Regions from separate parts of the Companilactobacillus metriopterae genome, predicted to be linked through region 1. Evidence: a T-box and tRNA genes for the amino acid it is inferred to sense, from the RefSeq annotation. Region 1 holds a T-box; the other holds one or more tRNA genes.

What was found. A T-box is a leader RNA that pairs with one kind of tRNA and senses whether it is charged. The one in region 1 lies ahead of pheS (phenylalanine--tRNA ligase subunit alpha), so its partner is inferred to be a tRNA-Phe.
Region 2: it has a tRNA-Phe gene. The T-box ahead of pheS (phenylalanine--tRNA ligase subunit alpha) is inferred to sense a tRNA for this amino acid. The anticodon was not compared.

What each region holds. Positions count from the first base shown of each region.
Region 1 is NZ_CP024610.1:1,210,205-1,219,128, forward strand. It holds gene pheT (phenylalanine--tRNA ligase subunit beta) at 1-2,049, opposite strand, end outside; gene pheS (phenylalanine--tRNA ligase subunit alpha) at 2,046-3,098, opposite strand; T-box leader at 3,134-3,326, opposite strand; gene CS873_RS06075 (TrmH family RNA methyltransferase) at 3,370-4,131, opposite strand; gene CS873_RS06080 (acylphosphatase) at 4,189-4,461, shown strand; gene yidC (membrane protein insertase YidC) at 4,523-5,518, shown strand; gene CS873_RS06090 (sensor histidine kinase) at 5,543-6,601, opposite strand; gene CS873_RS06095 (response regulator transcription factor) at 6,598-7,284, opposite strand; gene gndA (NADP-dependent phosphogluconate dehydrogenase) at 7,448-8,866, opposite strand.
Region 2 is NZ_CP024610.1:1,320,219-1,329,142, reverse strand. It holds rRNA gene CS873_RS06805 (23S ribosomal RNA) at 1-783, shown strand, start outside; rRNA gene rrf (5S ribosomal RNA) at 849-965, shown strand; tRNA gene CS873_RS06795 (tRNA-Val) at 974-1,046, shown strand; tRNA gene CS873_RS06790 (tRNA-Lys) at 1,051-1,123, shown strand; tRNA gene CS873_RS06785 (tRNA-Leu) at 1,151-1,233, shown strand; tRNA gene CS873_RS06780 (tRNA-Thr) at 1,283-1,355, shown strand; tRNA gene CS873_RS06775 (tRNA-Gly) at 1,359-1,430, shown strand; tRNA gene CS873_RS06770 (tRNA-Leu) at 1,445-1,530, shown strand; tRNA gene CS873_RS06765 (tRNA-Arg) at 1,544-1,617, shown strand; tRNA gene CS873_RS06760 (tRNA-Pro) at 1,626-1,699, shown strand; tRNA gene CS873_RS06755 (tRNA-Met) at 1,736-1,809, shown strand; tRNA gene CS873_RS06750 (tRNA-Ile) at 1,818-1,891, shown strand; tRNA gene CS873_RS06745 (tRNA-Met) at 1,919-1,992, shown strand; tRNA gene CS873_RS06740 (tRNA-Asp) at 2,009-2,082, shown strand; tRNA gene CS873_RS06735 (tRNA-Gly) at 2,126-2,196, shown strand; tRNA gene CS873_RS06730 (tRNA-Ile) at 2,210-2,283, shown strand; tRNA gene CS873_RS06725 (tRNA-Ser) at 2,291-2,378, shown strand; tRNA gene CS873_RS06720 (tRNA-Glu) at 2,385-2,456, shown strand; tRNA gene CS873_RS06715 (tRNA-Ser) at 2,493-2,582, shown strand; tRNA gene CS873_RS06710 (tRNA-Asp) at 2,604-2,677, shown strand; tRNA gene CS873_RS06705 (tRNA-Phe) at 2,682-2,754, shown strand; tRNA gene CS873_RS06700 (tRNA-Tyr) at 2,767-2,849, shown strand; tRNA gene CS873_RS06695 (tRNA-Trp) at 2,854-2,924, shown strand; tRNA gene CS873_RS06690 (tRNA-His) at 2,938-3,010, shown strand; tRNA gene CS873_RS06685 (tRNA-Gln) at 3,018-3,089, shown strand; tRNA gene CS873_RS06680 (tRNA-Cys) at 3,104-3,174, shown strand; tRNA gene CS873_RS06675 (tRNA-Leu) at 3,207-3,290, shown strand; gene CS873_RS06670 (HAD family hydrolase) at 3,437-3,754, shown strand; gene CS873_RS06665 (hypothetical protein) at 3,751-4,053, shown strand; gene CS873_RS08160 (hypothetical protein) at 4,040-4,213, shown strand; gene CS873_RS06660 (type 1 glutamine amidotransferase domain-containing protein) at 4,275-4,952, opposite strand; gene CS873_RS06655 (MerR family transcriptional regulator) at 5,085-5,453, shown strand; gene CS873_RS06650 (carboxymuconolactone decarboxylase family protein) at 5,527-5,913, shown strand; gene CS873_RS08155 (hypothetical protein) at 6,107-6,271, shown strand; gene CS873_RS06645 (dihydrofolate reductase family protein) at 6,283-6,825, opposite strand; gene CS873_RS06640 (GyrI-like domain-containing protein) at 6,898-7,518, shown strand; gene CS873_RS06635 (hypothetical protein) at 7,586-7,930, shown strand; gene CS873_RS06630 (SpaA isopeptide-forming pilin-related protein) at 7,968-8,924, opposite strand, start outside.

The DNA of each region.
Region 1 (8,924 bases):
CAATTCAAAAACATAGGTATCGTTAACATTCATCTCATCTTGATATTGAGGATGTAACTTACCTACAAATCCTATCATTTTACCATTTGCTGTTATCTTAGCAGTTTGACCTGGGTGTAAGTTTTCAATATCTGATGTTGCCTCAAATTCAATGTTAGCATCCAGATTAGCATAAGAAATCATTTCTTCAACAATTCCTTTAACATAATAAAAATCGACTTTTTGTTCTTTTTGATTCCAAGACTTATCGACAATATTTCCACTAATAGCACCTGAAATATATTCAATTTCATTTGGACGATCTGAATGACCCTTTTCAAATATACGTTCTTGATCAAATAATCTTACATTGAATTCTTTACGTGCTTGATTATACGCTACATTTTTTACTAGAGATGGTATCAAACTAGTTCTTAAGTACTCATGATCTTCAGTCATTGGATGTAATAGATGAACTAATTTAGTTTCATTTACATTAAAATCTTCGACTTCTTTCTTGCTTAATAATGAGAAATTAACTGCCTCATCCATACCTTGTGAAAGTAGTGAATATCTTAATCGATTACTAAACTCACGCTTGTCAGTATATCCACCCTTAGTTTGTTTACCTGTTGGTAAAGTTCCAACTAAGTTCTCATAACCATAAATACGAATTACTTCTTCAACTAAATCAGCTTCAATGGACATATCATTGCGTCTAGCAGGAACTGTAACTTTAAGATTTTCACCATCTACAGTTGTTGTAAATCCTAATCGATCAAAAATATTAGTAATCTCATCAGTTGTAAGTTCAATCCCTATTAGGCTGTTAATTCGAGTAACAGTAGCAGAAATTGTTGTTGGTGAGTAATTGTATTCTTTTCCAACAATATGTTGTGAGTAATCAGAAGGATTCAATATATCTTCAGATAATTCAACAATTCTATCAAGTGCCAATCCATTTAAACTGGTATCAATGCCTTTTTCAAATCGGTTTGATGAATTATTTCTCAAATCATGTCTCTGTGCTTCTTTACGAACAGTAGCTCCATCGAAAACTGCACTTTCAAATAAAACATTTTTTGTATCTTCTGTAACTTTGGCAAAATCTGTATCCAGAACTCCAGCAATTGAAAGCACATTGTCACCAGACATAACTACGATATCTTCTGGACCTAATTTTACTTCTGTACCATCAGACATAATAACTTCTTGGTTTTCAGCATTTTGTAACTTCAATCCTGCAATTTTGTCATAGTCATATGCCCGTATTGGTTGGCCATATTCAATCATGACATAGTTTGCAATATCTAAAACTGCATTAGTAGGTTGAATATCCTGATTCCAAAGTCTTCTTTGCATCCAAAGAGGACTCTTGCCAACTTTTACATCTTCTAAAACTACTGCTTGATAACCGTTGACTTTGTCACTTTGAACATCAATATCTAAATCTACGATCTTAGGACTGCCTGACAACTTAGGATCTACAAAATTAGGTTTTGCATCATAGGTCGCTCCTATTTCCCAAGCTGCACCTCTCATACCTAATGTATCTCCACGATTTGGTGTGATATCTAAATCAACCATCTCATCGCTTAATCCTAGTAAATCAAGAACAGATTCTCCTGGCTGTTGTGCTTCATCAAACACATAAATTCCATTATGAAATTCTTCAGGTACATTTTTTACTTTCACACCCAATTCGTCTAATCCACAAATCATACCGTTAGATTCTTTACCACGAAGTTTACCTTTTTTTATCTTTACTCCATCTGGAAGAGTTGCACCATCAAGAGCTACGATAACATATTGATCCAAGGCCACATTGGGAGCACCACAAACAATTTGAATTTCTTCTTCTCCACCAACGTCAACTTGGCAAATGTGCATGTGATCAGAATCAGGATGATCTTCTATTTTTGTTATATGACCAACCACAAGATTTGATAAATCTTTTCCAATATATACTGGCATAGATTCAATACCAGTTAATGAAATTTTATTAGCAATATCTGCTGTAGATTGGTCCAACTGAATATATTCATTCAACCAATTTCTAGAAATTTTCATCGAATAGCTCCTTTAAATTGTTCTAAGAATCTAACGTCATTTGTGTAGAAGTCTCGTATATCAGTAATTCCATATTTAAGCATTGCAAATCTCTCAGGTCCTAATCCAAATGCAAATCCACTATAAATATTTGTATCAATTCCTGACATTTCTAATACCTTAGGATGACTTAGCCCAGCACCCAATACTTCAATCCAGCCAGTATATTTACAAATACGACAACCTTCTCCACCACAGTTGAAACAAGAAACATCAACTTCTACTGATGGTTCAGTAAATGGGAAATAACTTGGTCTAAAGCGTATTTCTCTTTCTTTACCGAATACATGCTGACATAGTGCTTCTAAAGTTCCTTTTAAATCAGCCATACTGATATTTTTATCAACTACTAATCCTTCAAGTTGATGGAATTGATGTGAATGTGTAGCATCATCATCATCACGACGATAAACCACACCTGGTGAAATAACTTTCAAAGGTCCCTTTGAAAAATCATGGTTTTCCAAATCTCGACCTTCTTGAGCTGAAGTTTGAGTTCTCATCAATAGTTTATCTGATAGATAAAAAGTATCTTGCATATCACGCGCAGGATGATCTTGAGGGATGTTCAAACGTTCAAAATTGTAGTAATCTTCTTCTACTTCAAATCCTGAATCAACTTTATAACCTAGACTTATGAAAAATTCTTCAATATCAGAAATTGTTTGAGTAAGAATATGTTCCGTTCCAACTTTTTGTGGCTGAGATGGTAGGGTAACATCTATTGTTTCTTTTTCCAATTTTTGTTTAATCAGCGCATCATTGAGTTCATTTGAACGTAGCTCAATAGCTGACTGTATTTCATCACGAACTGCATTTGCTAATGTACCAATCTTTGGTCGTTCTTCAGCTGATAAGTCTTTCATACCTCTAAGAGCCTCAGTAATAGGACCTTTTTTACCTAGCAAATTAACACGAACTTCATTCAGATCTTTTGTGTGATTTTGCTCACGAATGCTCTTGATACCTTCATCTCTGAGCATTTTTAATCTTTCTTCTAATGTTGTCATATTTTTCCTCCAAATAAAAAAGTCCTCATCCCATAAAAAGGGACGAAGACCGCGTTACCACCCTAGTTCACATACAAAATATGTGCACTCAGCAGTTTTATAACGTAAACCAATCGTGATACTCCGAAAGTGAATTCATCAATATAGCTATAAGATCTTTTCAGCAAACGATCCTTCTCTAAAATAACTATTTGAACATGATTACTATTTTTTCTTCACGGTATCTCTATATCTGTTTAAATTATACAAGATTTATAGGTTTTAACAAGTATTAAATACCTTTTAATCCGTACATTAAAATACCTGCAGCAATTGCTACGTTTAATGATTCAGCTTTTCCAAGTATTGGAATATAAACATTGTCATCGGTTTGATCTAAAAGATCTTGACTCATTCCATTAGCTTCATTACCCATTATCAAAGCAAAATTATCATTTTTTTGTATTTCATTGTAAGGCACTGCTTCACTATTTACTTCTGAACCATATACATGTAATCCTGAATCTTTTGCTAAATCAATTGCCTCATCAAGATTCATTTTATAAATAGGAAGATGAAATTGGCTACCTTGCATAGCGCGTTGAACTTTAGATTGGAAAAAGTCGGCAGAATTAGGACTGGAAATAACTCCTGCAAATCCTGCTGCATCTGCTGTTCTAACAATTGTTCCCACATTACCTGGATCTTGAACATTATCTAAAAATACCCATTGTCCAGACAAGGAACTGATTTCTTCTGGTTGATTAATTTTAATTACTGCAAAGATTCCTTGATTATTCTTAGTTTCTGAAATGGCAGTTGCAACTTCTGTTGAAATTTCAGTAGCAATTTCATGATATTTTTTTACAAGGCGATCTTCCACGTTTGGTGTTGTTACGTATAAACTTACAAATTCTTCATTGTTTAAATCAGCTTCACGAACTAAATGAAATCCTTCAACAACATAAGTACCTGTTTTTTTTATATTTTTAGTAGCTGAAAGTTTGATTACATTTTTTATTTCGTCATTCTTTTTAGATTCTATATATTTCATATTTTCCATCCCTTTTGTTCTATAATACTCATAGTATCATAACGAGGAGGAACAATTATGAAACATCTACATATTCATGTTGTAGGTCGAGTACAAGGAGTTGGTTTTCGATACGCTACCCAATTACTAGCTCAAAATTTAGGCATCCATGGTACTGTTCAAAATCAAACAGATGGCTCTGTAGTTATTGAGGCAGAAGGAAGCACGGAAAATTTAACCGATTTTTTAGAGGAAGTTCGTAAGTCTCCTACTCCGTATGGGAAAGTCACAAAAATTGATTATAATTTTGAAGATAATGTTATAGGTTTCAATAAATTTCGCGTAATCTAGTTGAAACAACATTATAGTTATCGTAATATATCCCTTATATCGTATAAAAGGACGGAAAAAATTGAAAAATAAATATATAAAATATCTTTCTGTTTTTGCCATCATAGCTATGTTTTCATTAGTAGCTACTGGTTGTGTGCAAACAGGATCAAATCTACACGCACCAACAAGTGGTCCTTATGGATTTATATTTACTTGGATTGGTTCACCATTCCAAAAATTAATCACATGGACTGCTAACACTATTGGAGGCTCAAACGGATACGCTTGGGGAATTGTTATCATTTCATTCGTTGTTCGTTTAGTATTACTTCCTCTATCTCTAAATCAACAATCTAAATCAACTATCCAACAAGAAAAAATGCGTGCCATCCAACCACAGCTAAAATTACTTCAAGAAAAACAAAAAGAAGTTAAAGATCCAGCTATTCAACAAAGACTTAGTACGATGATGATGGATATTTATAAGCAAAATAATATCAGCTTAACTGGTGGTATTGGCTGCTTACCTCTTCTAATTCAAATGCCTGTTCTTATCGGTATTTATCAAGCTGTTCAATATTCTCCTGAGATTGGTAAAGCTACATTCTTATCTATCCCACTTGGTAAACCAAGTATAGTTATTGCTATCATTGCTACTATTTTCTATATTATTCAATCATGGTTATCACTTAGAGTTGTGCCTGAAGAACAAAAAGGTCAAATGCAAGCAGTAATGTTCATGAATCCATTAATTACATTCTTCATCTCGATGGTATCTTCCGCTGCACTTGCTCTTTACTTTTTAGTTGGTGGTATTGTTATACTTATCCAACAAGTAATTACCAACTACGTAATCGTTCCTCGTATTAGAAAAAACGAAGATGATCGATTAAAAGATAATCCTGTTAAAGTAGTCGTTTCAGAAGAAATATTAAATGATATAATTTCTGGCAACAATACAACTACAGATTCTGAAGATAATTCCGAAGAAAGTTCAACGCCTAAAGACGAAGATGATCTTCACTTAGAATTACGTAAGAGAAATGAAAATAAACAACAAAATAGAGACAAATAAAAAAGCCACTGTTAAGTGGCTTTTTTATTTGTCTCTTTCTTCAATTTTTAGGGGTAATTCTAACTTGAAAACTGTCCCCGATCCTTCAACACTTTCAACAGTTAAAGTACCCTTATAGACTTCAACTAACCGTTTAGCAATGGATAACCCTAAGCCATTACCACCTTGTTGACGTGATCTAGCTTTGTCAACTCGATAAAAGCGGTTAAAGATCTGTTTCAACTCTTTCTTGGGAATACCCTGTCCAAAATCCTGAATAGCAACTTCAAGTTCATTTGAATTAGTTGATGTAGAAAAATTGATTTCTTTTCGGTCTTTAGAATACTTAAAGGCATTATCTAACAAGATAATTACAATTTGTTCTAAGTGATTTCGGTAAATTTTGACAAAGCTACCATCACGTACATCATTATCAAAATTTATATGAAAATCTGGATGTAATAAAACAAAATCATTATATATCTGATCAAATAGAGGCTTTGCCTCAGTTACTTGATTCAAATAATCTTCATCAATCTGTTCTATTCTTGTCAAATCAAGCATTTCTTGAATCAGTGACTCCATACGTTTCAACTCTTGAAGAGAGGAATTAATTGAATCCTCTAAAATCTTAGGATCATCTTTCCCCCATCTTTGAAGCATACTCAGATGTCCATTCAAAACTGCTACTGGTGTTCGCAATTCATGCGAAACATTACCAACAAATTCTTTTTGTTGGTTTGTATAATTCTGCATTCTATCTAACATTTTATTGATGTTGACAGTTAAATCATAAATTTCATCTTTATCTCTTTTTAGTTTAATACGAGCATCTGAATCAGGCTTTTTATTTATTCTATCAACAGTATCATTTATAGAGTAGATACTTCTTAAAACTGTGCTAACAGAAACATAGCTAACTATTATACCCGCTATTAAGACTACTACACCTATGATTATTATCTTGAGAATGAAATTATAAGTTACATGTTCTGACGCTACACTGCGTAATGTATCTATAGATACGTAGGAAACCACCACATATGCAAATAAAATTATAAATGAAATAAATACCGTCCACTTTATTTTAATTGATAATCTCATTGTCTCATTTCATACCCTTTTCCGCGAACAGTAGCAATATAGCTTGGAGAACCATTTCTATCGATCTTGTTGCGTAAGTATTTGATATAAACATCCACAACGTTAGTTTCTGTACTACTACCTGATCCCCAGACATGTTCTAATAAGTCATCACGACTAAGAACACTTCCGACATTCTCCATCAATGTAGTTAATAAATCGTACTCACGCTTAGTAAGATCTATTACTTCACCATTTCTTTTCAATGTTTGAGTTGTCTTATCAACAACCAAATTCTTAAATTTCAAAATTTGGTCATTATTTCTTGTAATATCGATATCCAAGTCAATTCTTCTTAGAAGAGAACGGATACGTGCTAGTAACTCTTCAATAGCAAATGGCTTTACAATATAATCATCTGCACCATGATCAAGACCTGATACACGGTCAATAACTGAATCACGTGCTGTCATCATAATGATAGGAGTATTCTTTTCTTGACGAATACGACGACACACTTCCATACCGTTTAATTCTGGTAACATAAGATCTAGCAAAATTAGGTCCCAGTCATCATTTAAGGCAGCTTCTAAGCCTAATCTACCATCATGTTCAACTTGTATTTCATAGCCTTCATGTTCAAGTTCTAATTGAACAAATTTGGCCATATTCTCTTCATCTTCGATTATAAGTATCTTAGACATTATTAAGCTCCAATCTAATAAATAATTCTGTCATACTTCTTAAAATGTTAATTTTTACGTATTATTATGAGTTTAACACATTAAAATTATTAAAAAAAGACGATAGAAAATTAAATGACAACAAATAAAAAAGACTGAGAATGTAATCTCAGTCTTTCTTCTATTATTGTTCTTTATACCATGAATAGTGGAATATTCCTGGCTTATCAGTTCTTTCGTATGTGTGAGCACCAAAGTAATCTCTTTGAGCTTGGATAAGATTTGCAGGAAGTACTTCACTTCTATATTGATCAAAGTATGAAATAGCAGCCATAAATCCTGAAACAGGAATACCTGCTTGAACTGCATAACTAACAACATCACGTACAGCAGATTGATATTCTTCAACGATATTCTTGAAATAATCATCAAGTAATAGGTTGTTCAAATTTTCATCTTTGTTGTAGGCATCAGTAATCTTTTGTAAGAATTGTGCACGAATAATGCAACCTTCTCTCCAGATTTGTGCGATTGAGCCATATTGTAAGTTCCAATCGTATTTTTCTGATGCAGATTTCATTTGTGCAAATCCTTGTGCGTAACTCATGATTTTACTAAAGTACAAAGCTTTTCTAATTTTTTCAACTAATTCTGTTTTATCAACATCTGGAACGTTTATTGCTGGTTTTAATTCTTTACTTGCAACAACACGTTCATCTTTATAAGTTGAAACATAACGTGAATAAACAGCTTCAGTGATAAGAGATTGAGGAACACCAAGTTCTAGTGCACTTTGTGAACTCCACTTACCAGTTCCCTTATTTCCAGCTTTATCAAGAATCTTATTGACAATATAGTCATCTGAACCTTCATCATCTTTACGAGTAAGAATTTCAGAAGTGATTTCGATTAAGTAACTTGAAAGTTCACCTTCATTCCATTCCTTAAATATTGATGCAATTTTATCCATATCATTATCAAATAGGTGTGTTAATAGATTATAACTTTCAGAAATTAATTCCATATCACCATATTCAATACCGTTGTGAACCATCTTAACAAAGTGTCCAGCACCATTAGGTCCGATATAAGTTACACAAGGTTTTCCATCTTCTGCTTTTGCAGACATTTGTTCTAGAATAGGTGCAACAAGGTCATATGCTTCTTTTTGACCACCTGGCATCATTGATGGTCCTTGTAATGCACCTAGTTCACCACCAGATACACCCATACCAATGAAATTAATACCTGATTGATCTAATCGAGCATTACGTTCCATAGTATCTTCAAAGTATGTATTTCCACCATCAATTAAGACATCACCCTTATCAAGTAAAGGTAATAGTTCATTAATAACAGCATCTGTACCAGCACCGGCTTTAACCATCATCATAATACGACGAGGTTTTTCTAGTGAATTAACAAAATCCTCAATTGTATAACTTGGAGTTAGTTGTTTGTCAGGGTGCTCAGCAACTACTTCCTCTGTTTTTGAAGCTGTTCTATTGTAAATAGCAACATTGTATCCACGGCTTTCAATATTAAGGGCAAGATTCTTACCCATAACTGCCATACCAATTACACCAATTTGTGGTTGTGTCATTGTAGTACCTCCATTTATTTATGAAACTCATTATACTATTTTAATTAAAAAAAAGAGT
Region 2 (8,924 bases), 110 kb from region 1:
TAGGTAGGAGCCGTTGAAGTCGGAACGCTAGTTTCGATGGAGGCATTGGTGGGATACTACCCTTGTTATATGAAAACTCTAACCTACGCCGATAATCGCGGCGAGGGACAGTGTCTGGTGGGCAGTTTGACTGGGGCGGTCGCCTCCTAAATAGTAACGGAGGCGCTCAAAGGTTCTCTCAGAATGGTTGGAAATCATTCGCAGAGTGTAAAGGTATAAGAGAGCTTGACTGCGAGACTGACAAGTCGAGCAGGGACGAAAGTCGGACTTAGTGATCCGGTGGTACCGCATGGAAGGGCCATCGCTCAACGGATAAAAGCTACCCTGGGGATAACAGGCTTATCTCCCCCAAGAGTTCACATCGACGGGGAGGTTTGGCACCTCGATGTCGGCTCATCGCATCCTGGGGCTGTAGTCGGTCCCAAGGGTTGGGCTGTTCGCCCATTAAAGCGGTACGCGAGCTGGGTTCAGAACGTCGTGAGACAGTTCGGTCCCTATCCGTCGCGGGCGTAGGAAATTTGAGAGGAGCTGTCCTTAGTACGAGAGGACCGGGATGGACATACCTCTGGTGTACCAGTTGTTCTGCCAAGGGCATTGCTGGGTAGCTATGTATGGACGGGATAAGCGCTGAAAGCATCTAAGTGCGAAGCCCCCCTCAAGATGAGATTTCCCATTCCGTTAAGGAAGTAAGATCCGTTAAAGATGATGACGTAGATAGGCTGCGGGTGGAAGTATGGCGACATATGGAGCTGAGCAGTACTAATAGATCGAGGGCTTAATCGAGTAAGTGGTTTAAAGTGTTTTAAAATTTCTTAATATCTAGTTTTGAAGGTACGAGGTACCAATAGTGTGGTGATGATGGCAAGAAGGATACACCTGTTCCCATGCCGAACACAGAAGTTAAGCTTCTTAACGCCGAAAGTAGTTGGTGGGAAACTACCTGCGAGGATAGGAAGTCGCCACGCTGTCTCATGGAGGATTAGCTCAGCTGGGAGAGCATCTGCCTTACAAGCAGGAGGTCACAGGTTCGATCCCTGTATCCTCCATCATGAGTCGTTAGCTCAGTTGGTAGAGCATCTGACTTTTAATCAGAGGGTCGGCAGTTCGAGCCTGCCACGACTCATTGTTCCATTTTTTTAATAAGTAACATGCGGGTGTGGCGGAATTGGCAGACGCGCTAGATTTAGGTTCTAGTGTCCAATGGACGTGAAGGTTCAAGTCCTTTCACCCGTATTAACAATTGAATAATTGTTTCAAGGTATATTATTATATATGATGATATGCCGACTTAGCTCAGTTGGCAGAGCACCTGTCTTGTAAACAGGGGGTCGGAGGTTCGAATCCTCTAGTCGGCATATGCGGAAGTAGTTCAGTGGTAGAACATCACCTTGCCATGGTGGGGGTCGCGAGTTCGAATCTCGTCTTCCGCTTTCATTATAGTAATGCCGGGGTGGCGGAACTGGCAGACGCACAGGACTTAAAATCCTGCGGTAAGTGATTACCGTACCGGTTCGATTCCGGTCCTCGGCACTATAATGAATATGCACCCATAGCGCAACTGGATAGAGTGTCTGACTACGAATCAGAAGGTTGTAGGTTCGACTCCTACTGGGTGCATTGTTTCACGGGAAGTGGCTCAGCTTGGTAGAGCACCTGGTTTGGGACCAGGGGGTCGCAGGTTCGAATCCTGTCTTCCCGATATCAATGATTGTTTTATATTTATTGATTTTGTTTTGGCGGTGTAGCTCAGCTGGCTAGAGCGTCCGGTTCATACCCGGGAGGTCGGGGGTTCGATCCCCTTCGCCGCTATTTATTCCGGACCTTTAGCTCAGTTGGTCAGAGCAAACGGCTCATAACCGTTCGGTCGTAGGTTCGAGTCCTACAAGGTCCATTATAGGGAATAAACTTATAATATTATCGCGGGATGGAGCAGTCTGGTAGCTCGTCGGGCTCATAACCCGAAGGTCGTAGGTTCAAATCCTGCTCCCGCAATAAAAACTGAATATTTGGTTCCTTGGTCTAGTTGGTTAGGACGCCTGCCTGTCACGCAGGAGATCACGGGTTCGACTCCCGTAGGGACCGTTAGTGACTAATTTTTAGTTACTTTAGTATTATTTCCTGATATGCGGGTGTAGTTTAGTGGTAAAACCACAGCCTTCCAAGCTGTTGTCGCGAGTTCGATTCTCGTCACCCGCTTTGCCGCTATTATGGGCCTATAGCTCAGCTGGTTAGAGCGCACGCCTGATAAGCGTGAGGTCGATGGTTCGAGTCCATTTAGGCCCACTAATCTGGAGAAGTACTCAAGTGGCTGAAGAGGCGCCCCTGCTAAGGGTGTAGGTCGCTAACGCGGCGCGAGGGTTCAAATCCCTCCTTCTCCGTTTTTCGACCCGTTGGTCAAGTGGTTAAGACACCGCCCTTTCACGGCGGTAACATGGGTTCAAATCCCGTACGGGTCATAGGTGCTATGCATCTTAATATTCTTAAGCATTTTTGGAGGATTACCCAAGTCCGGCTTAAGGGAACGGTCTTGAAAACCGTCAGGCGAGTAACATCGCGCGTGGGTTCGAATCCCACATCCTCCTTTGTGAGTTTCACTCACGTTTGGTTCCTTGGTCTAGTTGGTTAGGACGCCTGCCTGTCACGCAGGAGATCACGGGTTCGACTCCCGTAGGGACCGTAATGGCTCGGTAGCTCAGTTGGTAGAGCAATGGATTGAAGCTCCATGTGTCGGCGGTTCGATTCCGTCCCGCGCCATTTGTTTTTTCTGGAGGGGTAGCGAAGTTTGGCTAAACGCGGCGGACTGTAAATCCGCTCCTTCGGGTTCGGAGGTTCGAATCCTCTCCCCTCCATTATAGGGATATAGTTTAAAGGTAGAACTACGGTCTCCAAAACCGTCAGTGTGGGTTCAATTCCTACTATCCCTGTCTACCTTTTATGGCGGTATTGGTGAAGTGGTTAACACATCGGTTTGTGGATCCGACACACGTGGGTTCGATTCCCACATACCGCCCTTTTATTGGGCTATAGCCAAGCGGTAAGGCAACGGACTTTGACTCCGTCATGCGCTGGTTCGAATCCAGCTAGCCCAATTTTATTTTGATATGGCGGTATAGCCAAGTGGTAAGGCATGGGTCTGCAAAACCTTGATCACCGGTTCAAATCCGGTTACCGCCTTTGTGGTTGTATCTTTATCAAGGTAATATTTTGCCGGTGTGGCGGAATTGGCAGACGCGCAGGATTCAAAATCCTGTTCCCGTTTGGGAGTATCGGTTCGACCCCGATCACCGGTATATAATAATAATTATAAAACTCTAACTGTTGGTTTAACCAATAGTTAGAGTTTTTTTATGTTTTAAGTAATAGAATCAACAGTAAAAAACGTAATTTTTTCTTAATCACTATTGTTACTATATTTTGTATATTAGGAGAATTAGTTATGTTATATGTTTTTGACGTTGATGGCACTCTTAGTTTAGATGGTAAGAAAATTTCTCCACATATTAAGGATTCAATTTTAAAACTTGAACAAGAAGGTAATAGTGTTAGTTTTGCATCTGCACGACCTATTAGAGATCTAATACCTATTATTCCTGAATTTTCATCTGATAATTTATTAATTGGAGGAAATGGTTCTATAGTAAAGAAAATTGACAACGAAATTGAGGTAGTTAAATCTATCGACTCGGATAGTTTTACATCTATAAAAGGAATAATTTCTGATTACAGTTTTAATTACATAGTGGATGACAGTTGAATTATTCTTCAAATGTTGATAAAAAGAATAGGATCTACAGACAATTAGATCCTGACAGTCTTTCAGAAAATGTAGATTTAAATTCTATAATTAATCCAATTAAAGTAATTTTGATAAATATTCTTGATAGTATTTTTAGCGATATATTAAACATCGTTAATCTTAAGGGTAATTTAAATGTTATTAAGCATTCAGGGGAGAAAAATATAGATATTACATCTGCTGGCATAAACAAATACTCTACGTTGAGAAAGTACTGTACAGAACCTTATTATTGCTTTGGTAATGATAGCCAATGACTATGAAATAATAAAACATTCAGAGAAAAGTGTCTGGGTCGAAAATACTGATAAAAATCTTGCCAAGGATTTAGGTTTAAGTCCAGATTTTGTTTGTAGTAGCAATAGTATTGATGTGGCTAAAGCAATTGTTTTAATTTATGAAGAACGTTTAAATTAACTAATGGAGAATTAACAAATAATAAAAAAGACTAAAACATCATTTAATGTTTTAGTCTTTTTTATTTTAGATTTTTAATTAATAAAGTAGCAACTTCCTTAGGTGAGTATGGATTCTGACCTGTAATTAAATTACCGTCTTGAACAGCGTAGGGGCTAAAAGCACGTTTTTTTTGAAATATTGATCCATGTGATCGAGCAACTTTTTCATTTAAAATTGGTACGCGATTTCTTTTGCCACTGAGTATTTCTTCGGTATTAGTAAAACCAGTTATTTTCTTGTTCTGGATAATATAATCACCTTTTCTATCTTTAAGGTAAAGTAATGCTGAAATTCCATGGCAGACTGATGTTATAAATCCGCCATTATTATAGATATCTAAACTTATTTGATGAAATTCATTATTGTGGGGGAAGTCCCACATAACACCATGACCTCCTGTAAAATATATTGCTTGATAGTCAGATGAATTTACATCAGTTGGTTTTAGAGTATGTGACAGGGCTTTTTCTCTGAAATTTGCATCATTATACATTTGCAAATCTTCCTTAGAAGCATATTGAATACTTCTTGGATCAATTGGAACATATCCGCCCTTAGGACTGGCATAATCAACCGAATATCCTGCTGCAGTTACTTCTCTAACAAATTCAGTATTTTCACCTAACCACAAACCAGTGGCTTCTTTTCGATCTCCATATGTTCCAATATTTGTTTCAACAACTAATATTTTTTTCATAAATTTTACCTACTAAATAAATTTTATTTTAAATGAAGTATACTCCTGATTTCTTTTTATAGATAGTTTTGTGTTTAATCTATTGTAAGTAGTAAAATCAGGTCAACTACAATATTTTAGAAAGTGTTAATAATGTATAAAATTGGTGAATTTTCTAAAAAAGTGAATCTATCTGTAGATACCCTAAGATATTACGAAAAGGAAGAACTTATTATACCTGGTAGATTGTCTAATAATTTAAGTATTTATTCGGAGAAGGATGTAAGATGGATCGAATTTATAAAGAGATTAAAATCTACTGGAATGTCTATAAATCATATTAAAGAATTTTCAAAATTGCGATATGAAGGAGATAGGACTATTCCTCAGAGAATGGAATTATTATTTGATCAACGTCTCAAACTTGAAAATGATAAAAAGAAAATAGATGAACATATCAACTTTATTGATAACAAAATTGATACGTACAAAAAAATGCAAGAAGATAATAATTCTAGATAAATTTTTATTGACGTGGAGTTAACTCCAGATGCTAGTCTAACTTTGGCAACTAAATTAACGAGGAGAATTAACTATGTTGAATAATAAGAAAATAAGTAGATTAGATCTGGGGAAATTAACTTTAGCTATGGTTGATGGAAGAGCAGCAGACTCTGTTATGGATTCCTTAGATAGCATCGCACCAGATATCGGAAAATATATATACGAGTTTGCTTTTGGCGATATTTATAATCGCCCTGAACTTGATTTAAAACAACGGGAAATGATTACAATTACCAGTTTGTTAACCCAAGGAGATACAAATAATCAATTAAAGGTACATATAAACGGATCTCTGAATGTGGGTCTGTCGGAGCAGGAAATAATTGAAACGTTTATTCAATGTTTACCATATGTAGGGTTCCCAAAGGTATTGAATGCAATCAATGTTGCAAAGGAAATTTTTTCTAGTTCTAAATAATTTATAGATAAATTAAGTAATAAAGATCAATTCCTCGAATTTAATATTTATTAGAATAAATAAAGTGTCTTATATTATAAGTAGTTTTATAATTTGTTTTCATTTATTGCAATATTTATTATAATAATATAAACTCATTTTAGATGTAATTTTATTATTACATTTTAGGGAATTGTTTGAGGAGGACTCGGCAATGATGAGTAAGTTAGGAATTGATTTAAATGTCACATCGCAGGGATGTGTTTACTGTTCAAAAGAAAACCTTGAACAGGTTTATGTCAAAACAGTATTGGATGGTACATTAGAAGAAATTCGCATTCGACCCATGTATTGTCCGTTATGCGGAAGAAAGCTATAAAAAAAGACCTCTTAGAGGTCTTTTTTTATTTTATATTTTATTTCTACTACGTCTCCATAAGTAACTGTGTCTGTAAGTTTAAATCTTTTTAAGCTAGCAAGTTTTTTAAACAGAGTATTACCATCTCCTAGGAGGATAGGTGCTATTTGTATTATTAGTTCATCAACCAAATCAGCTTCAATTAATTCTGTTATTATTTCTCCACCACCAACAACCCAAATATCTTTACCATCTTCTTTTACAAGAGATTTGGCTAAAGCAACTGGATTTTCTGTAGGTATAATGACATTTTTATTTGTTTTGTCTTTAATATCATCATGATGAGTGTACAGATAGTTTTTGTATTGACCGTATGGAAATGGGTCAAGAGCTTCTTCAACATAATTATATGTATTTCTTCCCCAAATCAAAGTATCTATATTTTTTATGAAGGGTTCGTAACTTTTTGTAAATAAATCAGGGTTGTCTATCGATTCTAACCAATCTATTTTATTGCTTTTGTCTGCAAGGTATCCATCTAATGAGATACAGCCGTAAAAAATTATTTTTCGCATATTTATCCTCCAAGTATTTTATAATTATAACAATGTAGTTGATATAATTTGAATAAACTAAGGAGAAATAATATGAAATACGAATGGCGAAAATCCGAAAAAGATATTTATTTACCAAAAAAGGTAAGTGTATTAAATCTGCCAACATATAACTATATTACTATTTCTGGTAAGGGTAATCCAAATGAGCAAGAGTTTTCCGATAGAATTTCAACGTTATATCCTGTTGCATATAATTTGAGAATGGCACTAAAAAATGGAGTGTATACAGAACCATTCGAATATACTGTTTATCCACTTGAGGGTGTTTGGACCACATCAGATGGTTCAAGAGATGAATATTTAAATAAAGATGCACTTGTATATAAGATAATGATAAGACAACCTGATCAGGTCACTAAAGAAATGTTTGAAGAAAGTATTAACGATGTTAAGTCTAAAAAAGACCTAGCTTTAATTGACAATATTAGGTTTGAGCAAATCAGTGATGGTAAAGTTATAGAAATTTTGCATAAAGGTCCATTTGAAACGGAAATAGAATCTTTTAAGATAATGGAGGATTTTATGGAGCAAAATAATCTAACTAGAAATAATATCATGGAAAAATATGCTCACAGAGAAATTTATTTGTCGGATTTTAGAAAAGTAGATAGAAGTAAGTTAAAAACAACTTTAAGGTACTCACTTAATTAAAATTAGATAGTATAAATTTATTATCTAATGTATAATTAAATTATAAAATTATACAAGAGGTGAGATTATGAAGAAGAAACTAATTAATGTTTTTATTATTAGTATGTTAGCTTTAGGATTTGTTGGAAGTGTATCATCAGTAAATGCTAGCGCTGCTACTACAGATGCTTCAACCGAGTATGCTCTACCAACTGTTACAAAGATTGAAACTGGTAATTTTCCATATGTAATTGATAAGCCAGTGGGTCCTACAACATTGAGCGGTATTTCATTAATGATGTTGATTAACCCTGATAACTTGCTACATCACTCAGATGTTCTTGTTACTATGAGTGATGGAACTCAGTTACTAAGATACAATGAAGATCTTTATGTTGATGCTAGCCAAGTTTTAACATACATTCTTAGATAATAAAAAAGCCTTGAGTCTGTTTTGACTCAAAGCTTTTTTATTTGGTTAATTTTTTATTTCTTCTAGTAAATAATACAGCGACACTTGCAAGCAACAATGTTCCAATTGTTGAAATCATCAGAGTATCTTTTTTAGTGCTTGTTTGTGGAAGTTTTCCATTGCTATTACTTTGATCAGTTCCTATAGAATTAATCGGAGTGATTGGGTTGATTGAATTAACCGGATTAGGATCTATAGGAGTAACGGGGTCGATAGGCTTAGGCGGATCAACCGGATTAGGATCCACAGGAGTAACAGGATCGATAGGTTTAGGTGGATCAACCGGATTAGGATCCACAGGAGTAACGGGGTCGATAGGTTTAGGTGGATCAACCGGATTAGGATCTACCGGAGTAACAGGGTCGATAGGTTTAGGTGGATCAACCGGATTAGGATCCACAGGAGTAGTAGGATCGATAGGCTTAGGTGGATCAACTGGATTAGGATCTACAGGAGTAACAGGATCGATAGGTTTAATTGGTTCCACGGGATCAATAGGAATTACAGGGACTTCAGTTTTGGGATCAGATGTCATTAGATTATTTACGACAGTATTTTCTGAATTAATTGTAAAATGAATTTCATCTTCATTAATTTCATATCCATCTGGAGCATTTAATTCCTTAAAGTAGTAGTTACCATGTTTTAAATCTTCAACAGTTATTTTTCCATTTGCATCAGTATCTTTAGAATCAATTAGAACATCATTTTCATCAAAGAGACCATATGTAGCTCCGGGAACAAGAATACTGCTATCATCTGCGTCAGTTTTTTGTAGTGTGGCAGAACCTCTATCTTTACCACTACCATTACCTGTGTTGACATTTGATGTTACCTTTGCAGAAGAACTGTCTTCACCTGCGACAGAGCCTTCTCCGGTACCATTACCATTCCAGGTCATGCTTGCATTGTTTCTGAATACGGTAGTTCCATCATTTTCTAGTTCTGGAGGAAC